3 regions of the Roseovarius sp. THAF8 genome follow, and region 2 is predicted to be linked to each of the others. Evidence: riboswitches for the same ligand, from Rfam matches in the RefSeq annotation. Region 2 holds a riboswitch; each other region holds the start of a gene.
What was found. Region 2 has a riboswitch for thiamine pyrophosphate ahead of thiC (phosphomethylpyrimidine synthase ThiC). Riboswitches for the same ligand answer to the same signal wherever they lie in the genome.
Positions count from the first base shown of each region.

Region 1: it holds a riboswitch for thiamine pyrophosphate, as region 2 does, so the genes downstream of both, FIU85_RS19315 (NUDIX hydrolase) here and thiC (phosphomethylpyrimidine synthase ThiC) in region 2, are expected to answer to the same signal.
Region 3: it holds a riboswitch for thiamine pyrophosphate, as region 2 does, so the genes downstream of both, thiB (thiamine ABC transporter substrate binding subunit) here and thiC (phosphomethylpyrimidine synthase ThiC) in region 2, are expected to answer to the same signal.

Region 1 is NZ_CP045410.1:3,925,712-3,932,891, forward strand. Features, by position in the region: gene FIU85_RS19275 (LysR substrate-binding domain-containing protein) at 1-310, opposite strand, end outside; gene FIU85_RS19280 (DMT family transporter) at 380-1,330, shown strand; gene FIU85_RS19285 (LysE family translocator) at 1,333-1,953, shown strand; gene FIU85_RS19290 (ester cyclase) at 2,006-2,428, shown strand; gene FIU85_RS19295 (FMN-binding negative transcriptional regulator) at 2,550-3,188, opposite strand; gene FIU85_RS19300 (NAD(P)-dependent oxidoreductase) at 3,255-4,148, opposite strand; gene FIU85_RS19305 (hypothetical protein) at 4,331-4,507, shown strand; gene thiD (bifunctional hydroxymethylpyrimidine kinase/phosphomethylpyrimidine kinase) at 4,504-5,310, opposite strand; gene FIU85_RS19315 (NUDIX hydrolase) at 5,307-5,756, opposite strand; TPP riboswitch at 5,791-5,925, opposite strand; gene FIU85_RS19320 (LysR substrate-binding domain-containing protein) at 5,914-6,825, opposite strand; gene FIU85_RS19325 (LysE family translocator) at 6,985-7,180, shown strand, end outside.
Region 2 is NZ_CP045410.1:422,889-430,068, forward strand. Features, by position in the region: gene fumC (class II fumarate hydratase) at 1-737, shown strand, start outside; gene FIU85_RS02105 (DUF4169 family protein) at 734-913, shown strand; gene FIU85_RS02110 (ribbon-helix-helix domain-containing protein) at 910-1,128, shown strand; gene FIU85_RS22580 (hypothetical protein) at 1,276-1,533, opposite strand; gene FIU85_RS02120 (cytochrome P450) at 1,592-2,959, opposite strand; gene FIU85_RS02125 (hypothetical protein) at 2,956-4,164, opposite strand; gene FIU85_RS02130 (cytochrome c biogenesis CcdA family protein) at 4,331-5,083, opposite strand; gene FIU85_RS02135 (sulfurtransferase TusA family protein) at 5,189-5,416, shown strand; gene FIU85_RS02140 (phasin family protein) at 5,614-5,979, shown strand; TPP riboswitch at 6,044-6,165, shown strand; gene thiC (phosphomethylpyrimidine synthase ThiC) at 6,272-7,180, shown strand, end outside.
Region 3 is NZ_CP045410.1:2,512,796-2,519,975, reverse strand. Features, by position in the region: gene serB (phosphoserine phosphatase SerB) at 1-202, shown strand, start outside; gene FIU85_RS12340 (helix-turn-helix transcriptional regulator) at 276-599, shown strand; gene FIU85_RS12335 (SRPBCC domain-containing protein) at 603-1,046, shown strand; gene FIU85_RS12330 (YciI family protein) at 1,068-1,382, shown strand; TPP riboswitch at 1,622-1,732, shown strand; gene thiB (thiamine ABC transporter substrate binding subunit) at 1,766-2,758, shown strand; gene FIU85_RS12320 (thiamine/thiamine pyrophosphate ABC transporter permease ThiP) at 2,734-4,290, shown strand; gene FIU85_RS12315 (ATP-binding cassette domain-containing protein) at 4,277-4,972, shown strand; gene FIU85_RS22355 (hypothetical protein) at 5,182-5,619, opposite strand; gene FIU85_RS12305 (asparaginase) at 5,675-6,715, opposite strand; gene FIU85_RS12300 (invasion associated locus B family protein) at 6,878-7,180, shown strand, end outside.

The DNA of each region.
Region 1 (7,180 bases), 550 kb from region 2:
CGCAGAGCTGGCAGCGCAGCACGACGGTGTCGGGGTCGCGGCTGCCGCGAAGGGCGGCGACCTCGGCCCGGATCGCTGCCAGAGCGTCGCCAGCGACCTGTCCCAATCGGCGACCTTCCTTGGTCAGGAACACCGCGCGGTTCCTGCGTTCAAACAGGCGCAGGCCCAGCTCTGCCTCGAGCTGGCCGATCTGGCGGCTGACGGCAGTTTGCGTCAACCCGAGTTCTTCGGCGGCACGGGTGAAGCTTTCAAGCCGGGCGGCGGCCTCGAACGGGCGAAGCCGAGCAAGTTGGATGTCGTCTGTTTGCATGACCTGAACTCATGTATTTTTACCCTTTTATCATTTTTATTAGGGTTTTGCGAATGATTGCATGCACGCATGACATCATTCAGATTCATTTGGCAGAGTGTGCCGGGCCTTGGGTCGGGCATCGCCGCGATCACGGCCGGCGTCTTGCTGCTTTCGCTGTCCGACGCGCTGGTGAAACTCAACAACGAGGGTTTGTCACTCGGGCAGGTTCTGACAGTCCGATCCGGAATTGCCGTGCTGTGCCTCGGGGCGGTCTTGCGGCTCACCACATGTATGAACATCGGCCTGGTCCGTGTCACGGGCTGGGTGTGGTTGCGCAGTTTGTGCCTCGCCCTGATGTGGGGCTGCTATTACGCCGGGCTGCCCGAGTTGTCGTTCTCCATCGCGGCTGCCTGTTATTATACCTCGCCGATGTGGATGGCTTTCCTGTCGTCAACGCTGCTCGGAACGCGCATCGGGGGACGCGGGTGTGTTGCGATCCTTTTGGGTCTTGCGGGCGTGATGACAATCCTGCGTCCGGGCCTGGATGAGGTATCGCCGATGATCGGACTGCCGTTGCTTGCCGGGTTCTTCTACGCACTCGCGGCCGTGATCACACAGGGGCGTTGCCGTGCCGTGCCGGCGATGTCGATGGCGATGAACCTCAACCTTGTTCTGTTTCTGGCTGGCCTGGGGCTGGTCGCCGGCCTGTGGTGGAGCGGACAGGGGAACGACGCGGGCTTCCTTTTGTCGGTCTGGCCTTCACTGAAAGTGGCGGATCTGGGTCTGCTGGCCGGGTTGGGCGTGTTGCTCGCTGTCATCACCGCCCTGGTCGCCTATGCGTATCAGAGGGCGTCCGCACCGATCATCGGCTTGTTCGATAACGGGTATCTTGTTTTCGCCCTGTTCTGGAGCATCTTGATCTTTGGCGATCGACCGGGCTTCATTGATCTTCTGGGCATAGTGCTGATCGGAAGCGGGGCACTTCTTGCCACCACTGCGTCGGCCAATCGCGGACCGGACCAGAGCCAAGGGGACTAACCATGTCGCTGGACACCTGGATTGCCTATACCATTGCCTGCATTGTCCTGACGGTGATCCCCGGACCGAGCGTCCTGCTCGTGATCGCGCAGTCGCTGACGCGGGGCAGGGTGGCTGCGGCGATGTGCATTCTCGGTGACGTCGTAGGGAGTGTCGTGCTTGTCGGGCTGTCCTTCGCCGGGGTCGGAGCTATCCTCGCCGCCTCCGCGATCCTCTTCCAGATCGTGAAATGGGCCGGGGTCCTTTATCTGGCGTGGCTGGGCATCGGCCGGATCATGGAGGCGCGGCGCGATGCACCGGAGAGGGTCAGCCATGGAGGTGGCGCTTCTTCCTGGAGCAGCTTCTGGGCCGGAACAGTGACCGCCGTTCTGAACCCCAAGGCGATCGTCTTCTACATGGCATTCCTTGCCCAGTTCATCGACCCGCAAGGCGATCTGCCCGTGCAGCTTGCGGTGCTGACGGTGACCTCCAGCCTCGTTGTCGTGGTGTTGCTGGCCGGGTATGCGCTGATCGCGGAGCGGGCGGGTCGGCTCTTTGACAGTCGGCGCGCGCGTCGCCGCATGGGCTACGCTGGCGGCGGGTTCATGATCGGCGGTAGCGCGGTCATGGCGGTGACGCGTTAGAGCTTGTCGGGAAGGTTGAACCTTGGATTATTTTTGATCTTGGTCTGCAGAGATGACAGCGACATCAAACCAACTGGTCGAGAGTTTCTACAACGACGTGTGGAACAAGCGCGACTTCCGGGTGGCGCATGAGATAATTTCAACTGATTTCAGATTTCGTGGTTCGCTTGGACCTGAAAAGCTCGGCATCGGCGGCTTTCTTGAATACGTTGAAGCCGTCCACAAGGCGCTTGGAAACTATACTTGCATCATTAAGGACTTAGTCTGCATTGATGACAGGGCGGCTGCCCGTATGATTTTTCGAGGAACACATCAGTCTGACTTTTTCGGAGTTAGTTGTACCGGCAAAGACATTGAATGGGCGGGCTCCGCTTTTTTTGGAATATCGGACGGCAAGCTCTCCAAGCTTTGGGTGCTTGGCGACCTGGACGCTGTAAAGCAGCAATTGAGTGCGCCAACAGTCGGTCGGTTCTGACGTTCTATGTCTGCTTTGTCACGCTCTTAGCCAAGTCGCAGTCGTCACAGCGAAGTCATCCAAGCACGACTGCACCGGTGGCAGCATCTCGAACGCGGTTGCCTGCTCGCCAATTGACGTTTCAGGTGTCCTCGTCCGTTTTCCGGGACCGTTCCGCCATCAGGTTTGCCATGGTGGGCTTCCCGGTAGCCCTGAGCCCGGCAACCGCGCCAAGATAATCTCGCTCTTCGCGGTTCTGGCTGATCTTCGATTTCGCGAGTGTCCGGCTTGCCGTTATTCGGAATGCGACGATGCTTTCCAGCATCCCCTGCATGTCGTCTTGCGGCGCATCTGCCATGCGCCAAGCATTCTCGCCGTTCAGCTTTCGCTCGTGCGTGCGCGTCAGAAGACCCACGGCTGCACGTTTGGCCTGTTCGTCGTGCTGGAACGAAATGGTCCCGCAGATATGTACCGCCTGATAGTTCCAGGTCGGAACGTGGCGGTGATGGTCGGCCTTGCTTGGAAAGAAGTTCGGTGAGATGTAGGCGTCTGGACCACGGAATATGGCCAGAACCTCTTGCTCCTCGGCAATCATCCGGTGCATGGCATTTGCCTGTGCGACATGGCCGACCAGTGATCCGTCCGGGGCCCGGAGCAACGGCATGTGGTTTGCCAACAATCCTTCTTCCGTCTGCGCCACGATACAGGCCAGTGGCGCTGTATCGAGTATCTCACGGATCGCCGCAGGATCGGTCTCTTCAAAATGCGATGGTGTGTACATTCCCGGCCCCTGTTGCGGTTGCAATATCGTGCCGCGCGGACGCAATGATGTCCCAACGCTTTTGTATCAGGAAGCGGACCGCCTGATGCGTGCTTCGATAGCCTGGACCACCGCGATCATGTCATCCTCATCGCGGCCCATGGCCTCGGTTTCGGCATAGAGCGCCTCGCAGACGTTCATCAGGGGGGAGGCAGTGCCGGCGGCTCTTGCAGCTTCCAAGACCAGACGGCTGTTTTTCAGCACGTCCGAGATACCGGCCTGACGGCTGAAATCCTGGATGCGCAGCTTGTCGATCTTCACGCGGGAGACGTCGCTGGCCATCGGCCCGGCATTGAGGATGTCGGCGAAGCGGTCCATGTCGAGCCCGTGGCGCGCCGCGAAATGCGCGGCTTCGGCAAGGCCGGTGACCATGGTGATCAGGAAGGTATTGACCGCAAGTTTCATTTGCAGGGCGCCGGGTACGGTGCCGCAGTCGAAGAGCTGTTTGCAGATCGGCGAGAGCATGGGGCGCAGGCGTTCGACCTCCTCGGGAGGTCCGGCCAGCATGCCGACGAGTTGACCTGCCTCCGCCGGCTTTCGAGAACCAGAGACCGGCGCCTCGACAAAGCGGCCGTCGGCGGCGGCGATATCCTGTGACAAGCCCTGGGAGTATTTCGCGGAGGTCGTGCCCATCGACACGATGCAATGCCCGGCGACACGATGCGTGAAAGCCTCGGTGTCGCGGCCCAGAACGGCATCGGTCGCGGCCTCGTTTTCCAGCATCAGAAGCACCGTGGTGCATTGGGCGAAGAGGTCGTCCACATCGGCTGCCACCTTGGCCCCGGCCTCTCTCAACGGGGCGGTTCGTTCCGCCGTCCGGTTCCAGACCATCAGGGACTGTCCGGCGCGGCGCAGGTTCAGCGCCATAGGTTCGCCCATGGTGCCCAAGCCGATGAAGCCGATTTGTTCTCCTGATGCCATGACTGTCTCCCGTTTCCGCGGGACCCAAGCTAGCCGAGCTCAATCATTCTGAATAACGAAATGAATGAAACCGTGGGTTTCAATATTCGGATATGTGAGTTTGCTGCAGAGGTTGAAGACTCTGCATTTCACCAGCAGCCTGCCGCCTCTCACCCGGGGGCTCTGCGCCGGGGGCGATGGTGGTGCGCTTCCGCGACAGGGCGGCAGACACCGCCCGGATGATCGAGACGGCGCGCGCGCTGAAATCCGCGCTGGCCTTCAGCCCAGGCGCGCGGGGCGTCGCCGTGGTTTCGGCCATCTGCGGACAGCTGGACCCAGAGGCCGCCGCCTGCCGCTCAGGAACAGGATCGACACCCTAGGCGCCTGACGCCCAGAGCGCATGGAAGTGATGCACCGGCCCGTGACCGTGGCCCACGTTCAGCGTGTCGCTTTGGGCAAGCGCGGCGTGCAGATAGGCCTTGGCGCGGGCCACTGCCTCGGGCATGTCGTGATGCGGCAGAAGCGCGGCGATGGCCGAGGAGAGGGTGCAGCCGGTGCCATGATCGTTGGTCGTTGTGATGCGCAGGGCCTTCAGTGCCCGGGTGCCCTCGGGTCCGGCCAGCAGGTCGGTGCTGTGCTCGCCCTTCAGATGCCCGCCCTTGAGCAGCACGTAATCGGAGCCAAGTGCCATGAGCTCGGGCAGGGCGGCTTGCATCGTCTCGGCGGTCCAGTCGTCTTCGCGGCCCAGTAACACGGCGGCTTCGGGCAGATTCGGGGTGATGACGCGGGCCAGCGGCACGAGCGCCTCGCGCACGGCCGAGACCGCTTCAGGGTCGAGCAGGGCATGGCCGCTCTTCGCGACCATCACCGGATCGAGCACGATGTTGTCTGCCCCGTGATGGCTCAGCCTGTCGGCCACCGCCTCGGCAATCCCGGCATTTGCGATCATCCCGATCTTCACCGCGTCGACGCGCACGTCGTCCAGTACCGCGTCGATCTGGGCGGCGACGAAATCGGGGTCCAGCGCCTGGAAGCAGCGAACACCTTGTGTGTTCTGCGCGACCACCGCGGTGATGGCGGAACAGGCATAGGCGCCAAGCGCGGACATGGCCTTGATATCGGCCTGGATGCCTGCGCCGCCTGAGGGGTCGGTGCCCGCGATGGTCAGGACATTGGCAATCATGACGGCACCTCTGACATCAAGGCGGCGGCCTCATGCGCGACCTCGGCCACATCGAGGCTCAGGGCGAGGCTGGTTCCCTTGAGGGCTTTAAGATCTACCCAACGCGCCTCCAGCGCGTCGTCCCCTGCAACCGGCTCTCCCGCCGTCCATCGGAACAGCACGGCGATCAGGATGAAATGCCGGCGCAGGGTGCCGGCGGGGCCGAGGTCAAACGCGTCAACTGCGGTGAACACGCGGAGCGGCTCGGCGGAAACGCCGGTTTCCTCCGACAGTTCTCTGGTTGCGGCCTCGAACAGCGTTTCGCCGTGGTCGATCTTTCCGCCCGGAAATCCCCATCGTCCCGCGTCGGGCGGATTTGCGCGGCGAACAAGAAGGACCTGGTTGTCGCGTATGACGGCGGCGATGGTCGCCGAAATCGGGCGGGGGACTGTCGATGGAGATGGCAAGGCGGCCTCGTCATGCTGAGGCCGGCAAGGGCAAGAGAGCGCTGCGATCCTGTCCCTTCGCCGGCATGATCCGGATCAGGTTCAAAGGGTCACCGCGCTGCCCAACGATCCTGCGACCGAAGCGCCAGCGATATCTCAGCCCCTTGTCGGGACACCCCTAGGTGGTTCCGAGCCTATCAGGATGGTGCACGAAATCAACGCCTCCCGCGCTGTAAATTGCCGGGTCCAGATGCCTGAGGGTCTCTTCCCGCAGCACTTGCGCAAGTCTTTCGGCAAAACGCGACAGGTTTGGCGCCCGCAACAGGCGCACCTCGATATTCGGCAACTCCGGCAGGCCAAGCTCCGAGCCGAGACAGGCGATATCCTCCGGCCTGCCGTGATCCGTGCGCACGGCTATGCCCAGACCACTGCGCAGGCCGGCCCAGACGGCGGGCAGGCTGGGCGTGGTGAGCGCGGCGCGCCAGCGCGTCCGGCTGTGGTCAAGCGTGGCAAGCGTGGCCTGCCGAAACAGGCAGGGGTGGTTGAACATGATGAGGGGGAGGGGGGCGGCAACGGCGACCTCCGGCAGATCGCGATGCGCCAGCCAGTGCATGGGGCATTCGCACAGGGTTTCGCCTTCGGTCGGGCTGCCGGGCCGGAAAAAGGCGATCGCGGCGTCGATGCGCCCGGCACGGACCTCTTCGGCGAGCCTGTGGTTTTCCCCGGCCTGCACGTCGACATGCACGTTTTCCACGTCCTGTCCGAACCTGCCGAGTGTCGCAGGCATCACGTCATCGAAGAAATCCTGCGGCAGGCCGAGTCGCACGGAGGCCTTGCCTGCCGCCGCGCCGACCGAGAGCGCGGCTTCGTCGTTCAGCGCGACGATACGCCGGGCATAGGCGATGAAAGCCTCGCCCGCTTCGGTCGGCACGAGGCCGCGTCCCTTGCGAACGAACAGAGTTGTGCCCGCCTGCTGTTCCAGCTTCTTGAGGTGCATGCTGACGGCGGATTGCGAGCGGCCGAGTTGCACGGCAGCGCGCGCGAAGCTTCCCAGATCCGAGCCAACGACGACCGTACGGAGCGCGTCCATGTCAAAGCTTGGCATTGGTTCCGATTCTCGAATTATAGGGTTTCGATCTATTTGATTTTCTTAAGTCATAGCCTTGGATACCCTACCGTTCAAGAGGATGCTCTCCGGCAGGACGCGATTTTGCGGCAGTCGAAGGAGAGCTTAAGGGCCAGAACCAAGATGATCGGAAATACCCTGATACTCATCGCGGCCGCCCTGCCGCTCATGGGCAGCCCGGGGCCGGCCACGATCAGCTTGGCGAGTCTGGGCGCTGCATTCGGGTTTTGGAACGCCCTGCCGTATCTCATGGGCATAATACTTGGAACCATCGTGGTGCTGGCGATCATCGCGACCGGCGTGACCGGGGTCATGTCTT
Region 2 (7,180 bases):
GCATTTACGAGCTGGCCCAGGGAGGCACGGCCGTGGGCACGGGCCTCAACACCCGCAAGGGCTGGGGCGAAACGGTGGCGGCGAACATGGCCGAGATCACCGGCCTCCCCTTCGTCACCGCTCCCAACAAGTTCGAGGCGCTGGCGGCCCATGACGCGATGGTTTTCCTGTCCGGCGCAATCGCGACCGTGGCAGGCAGTTGCTACAAGATTGCCAATGATATCAGGTTCTTGGGAAGTGGCCCACGCTCTGGCCTGGGCGAGTTGATCCTGCCGGAGAACGAGCCCGGATCGTCGATCATGCCGGGCAAGGTGAACCCGACGCAGGCCGAGGCACTGACCCAGGTCGCGGCGCACGTGATGGGCAACGATGCGGCGATCAAGTTCGCAGGCAGCCAGGGGCATTTCGAGCTCAATGTCTACAACCCGATGATGTCGTATAACCTGTTGCAATCCATACAGCTTTTGGGTGACGCGGCGGACAGCTTCACCGAGCGGATGCTGCTGGGAATCGAGGCCAACGAGCCCCGGATCGAGAAGCTGATGAAGGAAAGCCTGATGCTGGTGACGGCGCTGGCGCCGACCATCGGCTATGACAATGCCACCAAGGTCGCCAAGACAGCGCACAAGAACGGTACCACGTTGAAAGAAGAGGCAATTTCGCTGGGGTTCGTGGACGAAAAGACCTTTGACGAAGTGGTGCGGCCCGAAGACATGATCGGCCCGAAAGACGCATGAGCGAGGTCGTCAATCTCAACCGCGTTCGGAAGGCGAAGAATCGCGTGAAAAAGCGGACGCAAGCTGATGAAAACGCAGTGAAATTCGGTCGAACCAAGGTTGATCGAGAGGTTGACGAGGCAAGAGCGAAAAAGGCGCGGGAAGCGCTGCGGCAGCATCGCCTGGACGACGAGTGAGCCGGCCGGTCAAACGGTCTCTGACCCTGCGCGGGCACCGGACAAGCGTGTCCCTGGAAGATGATTTCTGGAAGGCTTTCAAGGAGATAGCTGGCGAAGAAGATGTGCCGGTAAACCTGCTGGCCGCCCGGATCGACGCGGCGCGGGGCGTGGAGATGGGGCTGGCGTCGGCGATCCGGCTCTACGTTCTGCGGCATTACCGGGAAAAAGGTTAACGGATCCGGTAGCGCCGAATCCCACGTCGGTATCGCGTCGGTATCCGAGTGGTAATGCGGCGGTGCCGTTGTCATTCGACGGCCCGATTAACACACCGCACGGGCTTTACCCGTTCTTAACCCTGATCGCGTCAACTTGGGGCCATGTCAGAGCTTCGTCTTTTGTTGCCCGCGGACCTTTGGATGCGGAAGATCTTCGACGCGAAAGCGGCGCGGGATGGCGGCGTTGTCCGACGCAGCGTGAGGGACATCGAGCGGATCGTGGGGCGTGAGCGGTTCCGGTGCGAGATAACGCGACGGGGCTATCACGCGGTCGAGAACGCCGGACAGGTCGTAATCTTTTGCAATAACGAGCGTGTGTCGGTTTGGTGCTGAAGCCAAAAGCTTTGAGAAAGCTTTTGGCAAATCTTTTTTGAAAAGATTTGCCCCGGCCCAAAGTGTTTCCGGGACACATTGAATCGCTTTAGTCGCGCGGCGTGACCTTGAGCCAGATGCCGTCCTTGCCGCGCACGGTCAGGTGCGCCACCGGTATGGCGGGGCGCTCGGACACCAGATCGAAGCGGTAGGCGGCGACCAGCATGGACAACAGGAGCGGCCCCTCGATCATCGCGAATCCGGCCCCGGTGCAGACCCGCTGGCCGGCGGAGAACGGCATGTAGGCATTGCGCAAACAGGTCTTGCCGTTCTCGGTGGCAAAGCGGGCCGGGTCGAAATCGTCGGGGCGGTCCCACAGCCGTTCGTGACGGTGCTGGTGCCACGGGCTGAGGACGATCTGGCTGCCTTTCGGAACCGCGCGGTCGCGGAAGGTTTCAGGACAGGCGGCCTCGCGCACCATCATCGGCACGGGCGGGTAAAGGCGCAGGGTTTCGCGAAAGACATCGCGCGAGACGCGCAGTTTGCCCATGTCCGAAAAGCCCATCGTGCCGTCCGTCAGCACGCCTTGCGCCTCGGCGGCGAGGCGGTCCTGCCAGTCGGGATGCATGGCCAGCAGGTAAAGCGCCCAAGAGAGCGCGGAGGCCGAGGTCTCATGGCCCGCGAGAAAGAAGATCGCCACCTGGTCGACCATCTCGGGCGTGTCGAAGCGGTCGCCGGTTTCGGAGTCCGTGGTGGTCATGATCTTGGTGGCCAGATCGTCGGGCGCGGTGCCCGCAGCGATTTCGTCCATGCGGCGGGTCGTCAGGCGGGTGATAAGGTCGCGGATGGTGCGGGCGGTGGCCTTGGTTTTGGCCCGGTGAAAGCGGGGGAACCAGCGCGGCAGCGGCAGGAAGGCGGCAAGGTTCAGCATGGGCTGGGTTCGCTGGTGCTCGCGGAACTCGTTGAAGACGCGGGTGGCAATCTCGTCCTCGATCGGGATCGAGAAGAGCGTGCGGAAGATCACGTCGGCGGCGACGTGGCTGGTCTCGGCCTCAATCTCGACGGGCTGGCCGGTGGCGTGCCCGGCCAAACGGGCCACGGCGCCCTGCCCCGCGGCGAGCATGGCTGGGAAGGTATCGCGCAGGCGCCCGCCCTCGAAGGCCGGGTCGATGATACGGCGCTGGCGTTTCCATGTCTCACCGTTCGTGACGAAGACGGAATTGCCGAGAAGCGGCGTGAGGCCCTCACGCACGCGGTCGGATTTGGGGAAGTCGTCGGGGCGGTTTTTCAGCACGAGGTCAACAAGCTCTGGCTGGTTGCAGAGGTAGGAGCGGAAGAACGGCGTGCGGAATTCGGCCATCCACGCGCGGTAGAGCCGTGCGGGCTGGGCCGAGAGGATGTCGGCCCGGAAGAGCCGCATGTAGCGCCAGAGTGAAACGCGGCCCTCGCGCGCCGGGGGCTTGGGGGGCTGCGTCATGCCGCCATGCTCGTGAAACGGGAGGTGGCGCGGGTGATGCGGCTGGGCGACGGGGCGCGGTCGGCGTAGCGGTGGCCCAAGGTCTGCGGGCCGGCGGTGATCTGGAAATAGTCGTAGTCGCCGGGGCGGTCGAAGGCGCAGAGATACTGGAAATGCAGGCGGAAGAAGCGCCAGCGCAGGGCTTTCCAGCGCTCGGGGCTGAGTGTTTGAGTGAAGGCGGCCGACAGGATCAGGGGCCAGCGCTGGTTTTCGGGGGCGACGCCCGAGACGCAGACGGGATCGCACAGCGCGAAGGCGCAGCCGTCGCCGGGGGCGGTGACGTCGACCCAGGTGAGTTCATCGCGGATCGAAAGGTAATGCAGGTCGGCGCGGAGGCGGTGGGCGTTTTTGAGGAACGAGACCATGGGGACGACCTGCCCCAGCGTGAGGAAAGAGAGTATCGGGCCGTTGTGCGGTACGCGGCCCTGGCGGATCAGGTCGGCGAGGATGGAGACACCCAGATGCGCGCCGGAGGAATGGCCGACCACCAGCACCTCGTCCACGTCCGTGGTGAGCGCCGCGGCGATCTCGTCGGTGAACTGGGCCATCCGCGCCTCCAGCTCGGGCGGGTTGGCGCCCTTGGATTGGGCCGAATAGGCGTAGTCGTGCATGAGGTAGTAGGCGAAGAGCTTGTTGTCGCGGGCCTTGAACCAGTGGAGCACGGGCGGGACCACCGCGAGGCCCGCCCAGGCCGCGTAGGGGTGCAGGAGCGCCAGCAGGCGGCCCAGAGCGTAGGCCAGCGCGAGGGCAATCAGAAGCTGCACGATCAGGAACCCCACCGGGTAGAGCGCGGCGATGACCGGCCCCTTGCGCAGGCGCATCAGGCGGAAGAGCGCGCCCGAGGCGATATAGGTCCAGGCGGTGCGGATGAGTTGCAGGTAGGTGCCGGCGATGCCGCGTTCCATGCTGTCGCGGACGATGTCGGACCAGACCAGCACGTCGAACTCGGTATGGATGTCGTGCCCGTCGATCTGCGCATCGACCTGCCAGCCATAGCGGCCTTCGGATTTGCGGGCGGAAAGGGTGAGGTCATAGCCCGAGAGGCCCGCCTGTTCCGCGCCCTCCTTGCGGTAGAGCTCGCGGTAGCGGCGCGGGTGGATGGGATCGTATCCCGGGATGTAGAACACCCGGCGGCGGGTGACTTGGGCTTGGGTGGGGCTGCTCATGCCAGACCTGTCTTGGCCTCTTCTTTGGGGAGAGGTTAATCGAAGTCTTGGGCAAGAGTAAGGCTGATGTGCGACAGAGAATCCCGGACCCGATCCGGGATCTCATGCCGAGGCGCGGCTGGGCGAGGTCGCGGGACGGGGGCGCAACGGGGGCGGACAGAGGCCCCTAGCCCACCATGGCCAGCGCCGGGAACATCTCGAGCAGCCAGTAGGAGAAGGCGGCGAACCCGCCGGTCAGCATCAGGAGGCCGATGGTCCAGAGCAGGAGCCCCATGATACGCTCGATCTGGTCCATGTGGCGTTTCATCCAGGCCATGAGCCCGGAAAGGCGCGGCAGGAAGGCGGCCACGAGCAGGAACGGGATGCCCAGGCCCGCGGCGTAGACCGCGAGCAGGAGCGTGCCGCGCGTGACCGAGGCCTCGGAGGCGGCGAGCGACAGGATCGCGCCGAGCTGCGGCCCGATGCAGGGGGTCCAGCCGAAGGCGAAGGCGAGGCCGAGGATATAGGCGCCGAAACTGGTGCCGCCCTTGTCGCCCACGTCGAGCCGGGCCTCGCGGTCCATGATGCCGATGCGGAAGATGCCCAGGAAATGCAGGCCGAAGATCATCACGATGAGGCCCGCGGCGGTGTTGAACCAATCCTGGTATTGCAGCAGCTCACGGCCCATGGCCGAGGCGGCGAAGCCCAGCAGAAGAAACACTGTCGACAGGCCCAGCACGAAGAAGAGTGCGGGCAGGATCGCCTTGTTGCGGGACGTTTGCGCGGTTTGCAGGTCGGTGACGGTGACGCCGCTCATGTAGGCGAGGTAAGGCGGCACGATGGGCAGCACGCAGGGGCTGAGAAACGAGAAGACGCCGGCCACCAGCGCGATGGCCATGGCGGGGATCAGGGTGGCGTCTATGAGATCGATTCCGAACATGGACCCCCGTGTATTGCAAAACGAAGGGGGCGTCACGCGACGCGGGGTCACGGGGCGGTCACATCTCGGTGGACAGGCTGTAACGGTTGGATTACCTCCCGAGCCATGAGCGAACCTGAGATCATCGACGCCGTGGGGCTCTTGTGCCCCCTGCCCGTCTTGAAGCTGCGCAAGCGGATGAAGCCGCTGGCGGCAGGCGACGTGATCGTGCTGCGGGCGGATGATCCGGCGGCGGTGATCGACGTGCCGCATTTCTGCGCCGAGGCGGGGCATGAGCTGATCGAGACGGTCGAAGACGGGACGGCCACGCTTTACCGGGTGCGCAAGGGCTGAGCCGCACGGGGGGTGCGACAACGGCGCGGCTCCCAGCGGCCCGGTTGCGCTGTACCTCGGGCCGGCTACGTCATATAATTGTTACAGTTCCGAATGGCGCGAGGCGCATGTTTCGGTGTGGTGTGCCAGTTCGGACGACATTCCCGCAAAGACCGCGCCACCGCGGCCTTTGCCGAAGCTCGGAAGGAGTGGCGCAGATGGCAAAATCGACGAAAAAGACCACCGAAACCCCGGACGCGACCGACCCGGCCCATGCCGGCATGGTCGCCGCGATGGCCGCGTTCAGCCCCGTGGCTACCACGGCGTGGTTCGACATGATGCAGGAAAGCATGCGCTTTGTGACCGAGCGGCTGGAAAAGGACCTGGAGGCGCAGCGCGCGATGCTGGCCTGCAGGACGCCGCAGGAGCTGATGCAGGTGCAGAGCGATTTCATGAAGAAGGCGTTCACGGACTACACCGAAGAGACGCGCCGGATGATGGAGATGATGGGCGTGGCGTTGCGGGTCGATATCAAGGACACCACCCCCACGACCCGGCGCAATTACGACGACGTGCCGGTCTGATCCGAAACCCGCCGCAGCTTTTTCCGAATATCCGTTGAAATCACGGCGACGCTTCGCTAGCCTCCCGCTTACGCAGGGGGGTCCCGCCCAGGGGACTGAGAGGCTGACGAGGGCATATGCCCGGTGACGCGACCCTTTGAACCTGACCCAGTTGACACTGGCGTAGGAAGCTAGGATCGCATCCCCGGCCCGCCCGGGTTGTGGTCCGAAGACGGGGCGCATCGCCCCCGCGTTTCCCCCAAGCCACGACTCATCTGGTGTCTTTTCGAGTAACCGCTTGAGGAGCGCCAAAATGAACGTACCCAATCCCAAGATCACCACGGGCGAGCTGCCCGCATCGCGCAAGATCTATGTGAACGGCACGCAATTCCCCGAGATCCGCGTGCCGATGCGCGAGATTTCCGTGCATCCCACATCGGGCGAAGAGCCCCTGCCCGTCTATGACAGTTCCGGGCCTTACACCGACCCGAACGTGCTGACCGATATCCGCGAGGGGCTGCCGAAGCTGCGCCGCGGCTGGATCACCGCGCGGGGTGACGTGGAGGAATACGAGGGCCGCGTGGTGAAGCCCGAGGACAATGGGTTCGTCGAAGGCGACCGGCTGACGCCGGAATTTCCCAACCTTGCCGCGCCGATGCGGGCCAAGGACGGCAAGGCGGTGACGCAGCTGGCCTATGCGCGGGCGAGCATCGTCACGCCGGAGATGGAGTTCATCGCGATCCGCGAGAACCAGATGCGCGAGACGGTGGCGGAGGCGCGGGACGGCAACGATTGGGGCGCAAATATCCCTGATTACGTGACGCCCGAATTCGTGCGCGACGAGGTGGCGGCGGGCCGGGCGATCATCCCGGCAAACATCAACCACCCCGAGGCTGAGCCGATGATTATCGGGCGCAATTTCCTGGTGAAGATCAACGCCAACATGGGCACCTCCGCCGTCACCTCGTCGATGGAAGAGGAAGTGGACAAGCTGGTCTGGGCGATCCGCTGGGGCGCGGACACGGTGATGGACCTTTCCACGGGCCGCAACATCCACAACACGCGCGAATGGATCATCCGCAACAGCCCCGTGCCGATCGGGACCGTGCCGATCTACCAGGCGCTGGAAAAGGTGAACGGCATTGCCGAGGACCTGACCTGGGAGGTGTTCCGCGACACGCTGATCGAACAGGCGGAACAGGGGGTGGATTACTTTACCATC
Region 3 (7,180 bases), 2.0 Mb from region 2:
CCTCAACATCTCGGACATCGACGTGCTGGCGGTGGGCGACGGTGCCAACGACCTCGGGATGCTCGCCCGCGCCGGCAGCGGCGTCGCGCTTCACGCCAAGCCCTCGGTCGCCGCCCAATGCGATCTGCGCATCAACCACGGCGACCTCACCGCGCTGCTTTACCTGCAAGGTTACGACTGCAACGATTTCCAGATCCTGTAGGGTGGGCGAAAGCCCACGCATCGTTGCGCCATTTCATCTTTACGTTAATTAACCTATCTGTTAATTATACGTCATGACCCACCTGACCAACACCTTCGCGGCCCTCTCCGACCCGACCCGTCTTGCCGTGGTCGAGCGCCTGATGGCCGAGGGCGAACTGCCCGCCGGTCGTCTCGTCGAACAGGCCCATATCAGCGCCCCGGCCATGTCCCGCCACCTCAAGGTGCTGCGGCAGGCGGGGCTCGTCGAGCAGCGCATCCAGGGCACCAGCCGGCTCTATTCCGTCCGCCCCGAAGCGCTGAATTCCATCGCCGACTGGACGCTCGATCACCGCGCCTTCTGGCAGGCGTCGATGGACCGCCTCGCCACCCACCTCGCCCTCGAAGAGCGGGACTGACGGATGGCCGACGTCCGCATCACCCGCGACTTCCCCGTCACGCCCGAACGCCTGTTCCGCGCCATCACCGCACGGGCCGAAGTGCTGGAATGGTGGGGCCATGACGGTATGAGCCTGCCCGACACGGCTCTCGATTTCACCCGCGAAGGCCCCTGGCACTCCGAGATGCTGGATTCCGACGGCAACCGCTACCGCATGTCGGGCAACGTCACGCATGTCGACCCGCCGCACAGCGTCGGCTTCACCTGGACATGGCACCTGCCCGAGGGCATGCGCGCCCCCGAAAGCCACGTCACCTTCACCGTCACGCCCACGCGGGACGGCGCCCGGCTGACCATCGACCACCGCGACCTGCCCGACGACGACCGCGCCGCGCGCCACGAAACCGGCTGGACAAGCGGCCCGCTGGTCCGCCTCGCCCGCCACCTGCAAAGCCAACCCCACTGACCCCTGAAAGGAGACCGACACATGCCCAAGTACATCCTCGCCTATCACGGCGGCGGCCGGCCCGAGACCGAAGAAGAGGGGCTCAAGGCGATGACCGCCTGGGAAAGCTGGCTCGGCGGCCTCGGCGGCAAGCTCATCGACCCCGGCAACCCCGTCGGCATGTCCAAAACCGTCAGCATCGACGGCATCGCCGACAATGGCGGGTCCAATCCCCTCTCGGGCTATTCCATCGTCGAGGCCGCGGATGACGCCGAGGCCTGCGAGATCGCCCGCGGCTGCCCGATCCTCGATGGCGGCAAGGGCAGCGTCGAGGTCGCCCCGATCGTCGAAATGTAACCCACGCGTCCCGGGCTCGACCCGGGACCTCACCGGCCGTTTCGGGCCGTCAGCCCGCTCTCGACCGCCACAACGCCGCGCGGTGCGTCAACCCGGTGCCCCGGCGAAAATCGCACCGTCGCGATACCACCCGGATACCGACACGGGTACCGACATGCCGTTTTCGGCGATTCCCAACGCCTTAACCTTCCGATTCGCCGATTCACCTTGTCCCGACCCCGGCTTGCCCCTAGGTTCCTGTTGAAACCTCGGGGTGTCGCCCGGCCCGGCCCGGCGACTGAGATGCAGATCGCGAACCCGTTGAACCTGAACCGGCTGAAACCGGCGGAGGGAAGGTCATGCAGCCGCATCGCGCCGCACCCTCCACCGGAACGGAGGATGCCATGAAACACCTTGTTTTGACTGCGGGATTCCTGACTGCCGCCACGTCCGCCGTGGCGCAGGAGTCAGGCCAGACGCCCGAACTGACCGTTTACACCTATGACAGCTTCGTCGCCGAATGGGGCCCCGGCCCGCAGATCGAAAAGGCGTTCGAGGCCACCTGCAACTGCGACCTCAATCTCGTCGGCGTCGAGGACGGCGCCGCCCTGCTGGCCCGCGTCCGGCTCGAGGGAGAAAATACCGACGCCGACATCGTCCTGGGCCTCGACACCAACCTGACCGCCGCCGCCAAGGACACCGGCCTCTTCGCCCAGCATGGCATGACCCCCGACCTCGACCTGCCCATCACCTGGGACGACCCTGTCTTCCTGCCCTACGACTGGGGCTATTTCGCATTCGTGCACGACACCGACATGGACGCACCCAGCAATTTCAGGGCCCTGGCCGACAGCGACACCTCTATCGTCATCCAGGATCCCCGTTCCTCGACCCCCGGCCTCGGCCTGCTGATGTGGGTCAAGACCGCCTATGGCGACGAGGCCCCGGCGATCTGGGAGGGGCTCTCGGACAACATCGTCACCGTCACCAAGGGCTGGACCGAAGCCTACGGCCTCTTCCTCGAAGGCGAGGCCGACATGGTGCTGTCCTACACCACCTCGCCCGCCTATCACCTGATCGCCGAAGAGGACGACACCAAGACCGCCGCCACCTTCGACGAAGGCCATTACATGCAGGTCGAGGTGGCCGGCAAACTGGCCTCCACCGATCAGCCGGAGCTGGCCAACCAGTTCCTCGCGTTCATGCTGACCCAGGACTTCCAGTCGGTCATTCCGACGACCAACTGGATGTACCCCGCCGTGCAACTTGACGACGGCCTGCCCGACGGGTTCGAGACACTCGTGCAACCGGAAAAATCCCTGCTTCTCAGCGCCGAAGAGGCCGCCGCCGCCCGCGATGCCGCGCTCGACGAATGGCTGAACGCGCTCAGCCGCTAAGCGCCAGACCGGGATGGAGCGCCGCCGCCCTCGTGGCGGTGCTCATCTTCGGCGCGCTCCTGGCCGTGGCCCTGCGCGCCGAAACCGGGCGCGGCTTCACCGCCGCCGACTGGGCCGCCCTGCGCTTCACGCTGGTGCAGGCGACGCTCTCGGCGCTTTTCTCGGTGCTGCTGGCCGTCCCCGTCGCGCGCGCCCTCGCCCGCCGCCGGTTCCGGGGCCGCAGCCTGCTGATCGCGCTGCTGGGCGCCCCGTTCATCCTGCCCGTGATCGTCGCCGTGCTGGGCCTGATCGAGGTCTTCGGCCGCGGCGGCTGGGTCAGTGCGGCCCTGGGCACGCTCGGCCTGCCCCCGGTGCAGATCTACGGGCTGCACGGCGTCGTCCTCGCGCATGTGTTCTTCAACCTGCCCCTGGCCACCCGCCTTGTCCTGCAAGGCTGGCAGGAAATCCCCGCCGAACGCTTCCGCCTTGCCGCGCTTCTGGGCATCGACGGCTGGTCGATGTTCCGGGTGATCGAACTGCCGATGCTCCTGCGCCTGATCCCCGGCGCCTTCACCGTGATCTTCGCCATCTGCCTCACCAGCTTTGCCGTCGCCCTCACCCTCGGCGGCGGGCCGCGGGCGACCACGATAGAACTCGCCATTTACCAAGCGTTCAGGTTTGACTTCGATCTTGGGCGGGCCGCGCTCTTGTCCGCCGTGCAGCTTGGCCTGACGGTTTTCGCCGGTGGCATCGCCCTCTGGCTGGCGCGCGGCGAAGGGTTCGGCTCGGGCTTCGATCGCGGTTTGCGCCGGTTCGACGGAAAAACGACCACCGCACGGTGGGTTGACGCGCTGTTCATATGTGTGGCGGCAGTCTTCCTGCTCGTGCCGCTCATGGCCATCGCGCTGTCGGGCCTGCCCGGCTTTGCCGACATGCCGGGCCAGGTCTGGACCGCCGCGCTCACCTCGCTTGGCGTCGCGATGCTCAGCACGGCCCTGCTGCTCTGCATGGCGCTGCCCATGGCCACCGCCATCGCAACCGGACGGGGTCGTATGGTGGAAATCGCAGGCCTCCTGGGCCTCGCCGCGTCGCCGCTGGTGATCGGCACCGGGCTCTTCATCGCGATCCGGCCCTACGCCAATCCGCAGGCCTTCGCCCTGCCCGTCACCGCGCTGGTCAACGCCATCACCGTGCTGCCCTTCGCCTTGCGCATTCTCGTGCCCCGCGCCCGCGACATCGTGGCGCGCCAAGGCCGCCTCGGCCTCTCGCTCGGCATGGCCGGGCTGCCCTTCCTGCGCCATGTCCTGCTGCCCCGCCTGCGCCCGCAGATCGGCTTTGCCGCCGGACTGGCCGCCGCCCTCTCGATGGGCGATCTCGGCGTCATCACGCTCTTTGCCGATCCCGACGTGGCCACCCTGCCCTTGCAGATCTACCGCCTCATGGGCTCCTACCAGATGGAGGCCGCAGCCGCCGCCTCCTTCCTGCTGCTGATCCTGTCCTTCGGGGTCTTCTGGCTGCTCGACCGTGGGGGGCACCGCCATGCTGAAACTTGACGCCACCACCATCCGCAACGGCGGCTTCACGCTGGCCGCCGACCTGACCGTGCCGGAACGCGCGACCGTCGCCGTCATCGGCCCCTCGGGCGCCGGCAAGTCCACCCTGCTCGAAGGCATCGCGGGATTCCTGCCCTTGGCAGAGGGGCACATGACCTGGCACGGCGTCGACATCACCAATCAAGCCCCCGGAGCCCGCCCCGTCGCCATGCTGTTTCAGGAGGACAACCTTTTCCCGCACCTGACACTGGCGCAGAACGTCGGCCTTGGCCTCTCACCCAACCTGCGCCTGCCGCCCGCCGACAGGAGCCGCGTGACCCAGGCTCTGGACCGCGTCGGCCTGGCGGACATGGACGCCCGCAAACCCGGCGAACTGTCGGGCGGCCAGCGCAGCCGCGCGGCCCTCGCCCGCGTCATGCTGCAGGACAAGCCGTTGCTCCTGCTGGATGAACCCTTCGCCGCGCTTGGCCCGGCGCTGCGGATGGAGATGCTCGACCTCGTCGCAGAGATCGCCCGCGAAACCGGCGCGACCTTCCTGATGATCTCCCACGCGCCAGAGGACGCCCGGCGCATCACCGAACAGGCCATCCTCGTCGCCGACGGCACCGCGCATGCCCCGCGACCGACCGCCGACCTGCTCGACGATCCGCCGCCGGTCCTGCGCGACTATCTCGGCGCGTAGACCTTCATTTCAAAAGGAAAAAGCGGCACGGACCGACCCCTGACGGGGCCTGAGGATCAAGAGGACGGACACCTATGCACTCATCTGGGGAATGTGCCCGCCTTCCGGCCCGTGCCGCGGCCCGGGCGTTTCATGAAACACCACGGGCGTAAGAATGGGGCGTGCGCTCAGGATGGGGGGAAAGGCGCACGCCCCGGCCGGGTGACGGCCTAGGCGGGAAGGATGCCCGCCTCTTGTCCTGCCGCGACTTCGGCTTCGCTCAGCATGCCATCGGCATCAGAGTCCAGTTGCTCGAAAGTGCCGGCCGGCGCATCGGGCATCGCGGCCTGGAATTCTTCCATCGAGACCATGCCGTCGCCGTCGGTATCCGCTTCCAAGGCAAAGGCCAGGGCCGGAACGGTCAGGGCAAGCGCGAACGTCGCTGCAGAAAGTGTCTTGGTCATCTTTGGTTTCCCTTTTCTGGGTTCAGGTTGTCCGGGGCGTTTCTGCCCGCGGACCCTGAACATGATCGCGCCATTCCAATCCCGAAAGAGCCCGTCGCCGGATGAAAGCCGGTCGTGCGAAATCAGGCCTAAAGCGCCGGTTTTCCTCGGCATTGTGCTGCCGGTATTGGGCAGGGAAACGCCGCAACGCGAAAACCAGCGCATGGCGGATACCGCAATCGGCAGGATGTCGTCAAAGGCGCCGCGACTCCTTGAAGAGTCAGGCCAGCAGCCCGTCCACCGGCTTCACGATTCCGGTGCGCACCTTGCGGCGATTCAGGATCGGCGCGTTCATGAACTTCAGCGTCGCCGGATGCTCGGGCGCAAGCACACCGATGCGCACCAGCAAGGCGGCGATGGTGCAATTCGCGGCCCGCGTGCTGCCATCCGCAACTTTCAGCGCGATGCCCAGCTTCCTGGTCGGCGCAATGGCCACGAAGAAGCCTTCGGCGCCAGTCTTCAGCGCCACGGGATCGTGGCAGGCTTTCATCAGCTCGGTACAGGCGCGTTTCTCGCCCGCCACCAGCAAGGGATTGGCGATCATCGCCTCGCGCAGCCGCACCGCAGCATCCTGCCGCGCGCCACCGCCTTCGGTGGCACTGGCGAACCAGCCCATGGCGCGCCCCATCCCGCGCATTGTGGTGATCGAGTTGGGCGCGTTGCACCCGTCTGGCGCAAATCCCGGGCTGCGCTCTCCGGTCAGTTCCTCGAAAGCCTCGAAACAGGCGCGCTGCACCGGGTGGTCCGGGTCCACGTATTCGGGCCCGCCGTTCAGGTGCTTCGACAGGGTCATGAACCCGGCATGTTTGCCGGAACAATTGTTGTGCACCTGGCAGGGCGATCCGTCGGTTTTGATCAGGTGATTGAACGCGGCGCGGTCCTGCGGCATCTGCGGGCCGCAGCGAAAATCGCCGTCGCTCAGGCCCAACCCGTGGATCCAGTCGTTCACCGCATCGGTATGCACCGCCGCGCCCTGGTGCGAGGCGCAGGCCAGGGCCAGCTGCTGCTGGGTCAGGCCGAACGCATCCGCCGCACCGCTATCGACCAGCGGCATCGCCTGGATCATCTTGGCCGAGCTGCGCGGATAGATCACCGCGTCCGGGTCGCCCCATGCCTCGATCACCTCGCCTTGCGCATTGCAGATCACGGCATGGCCCAGATGCAGGCTTTCCACGATGTCTCCGCGCCAGATTTCGGTCAGGGGAACGGCATTCGTCACTTGGGGCCTCCGGTCGTCGGGCTGGTCGTCTCGGCGCGTCATTCCTACGGCGAAAATTCGCCAATTGCACCTTTCATGTCTCGCGTGTTTCAGGCTAGTATTGCAATGTCGAGAAGGAAATGGCTGCACGTGCAGAAAATCCCGTCAGGGGGTGAGTGCCGCCAGGGACGATTGAGGCAAAAGGACAGCTTGGAGGCTGGACAAATGGGATCATTCAAAGCATTCGGCGCCGCCGCGGCCCTGTTGGCCATGGTCGCGTCGGGCGCAACCGCACAAGACGAAAGCACCAACCAGGTCGCCGCGAAAACCGCGTGGAGCGTGTTCGAGGACGCCGACCCGAAAGAGTGCTGGGCCGTCAGCTCACCCACCGAGACGGTGAACACCAAGGATGGGCGCGTCGTCGCCGTCCGCCGTGGCGACATCCTGCTGATGACCTTCTTCCGGCCCGGCGCCGGCGTGGACGGTCAGATCACCTTTACCGGCGGCTACCCCTTCGCGGGCGGCTCG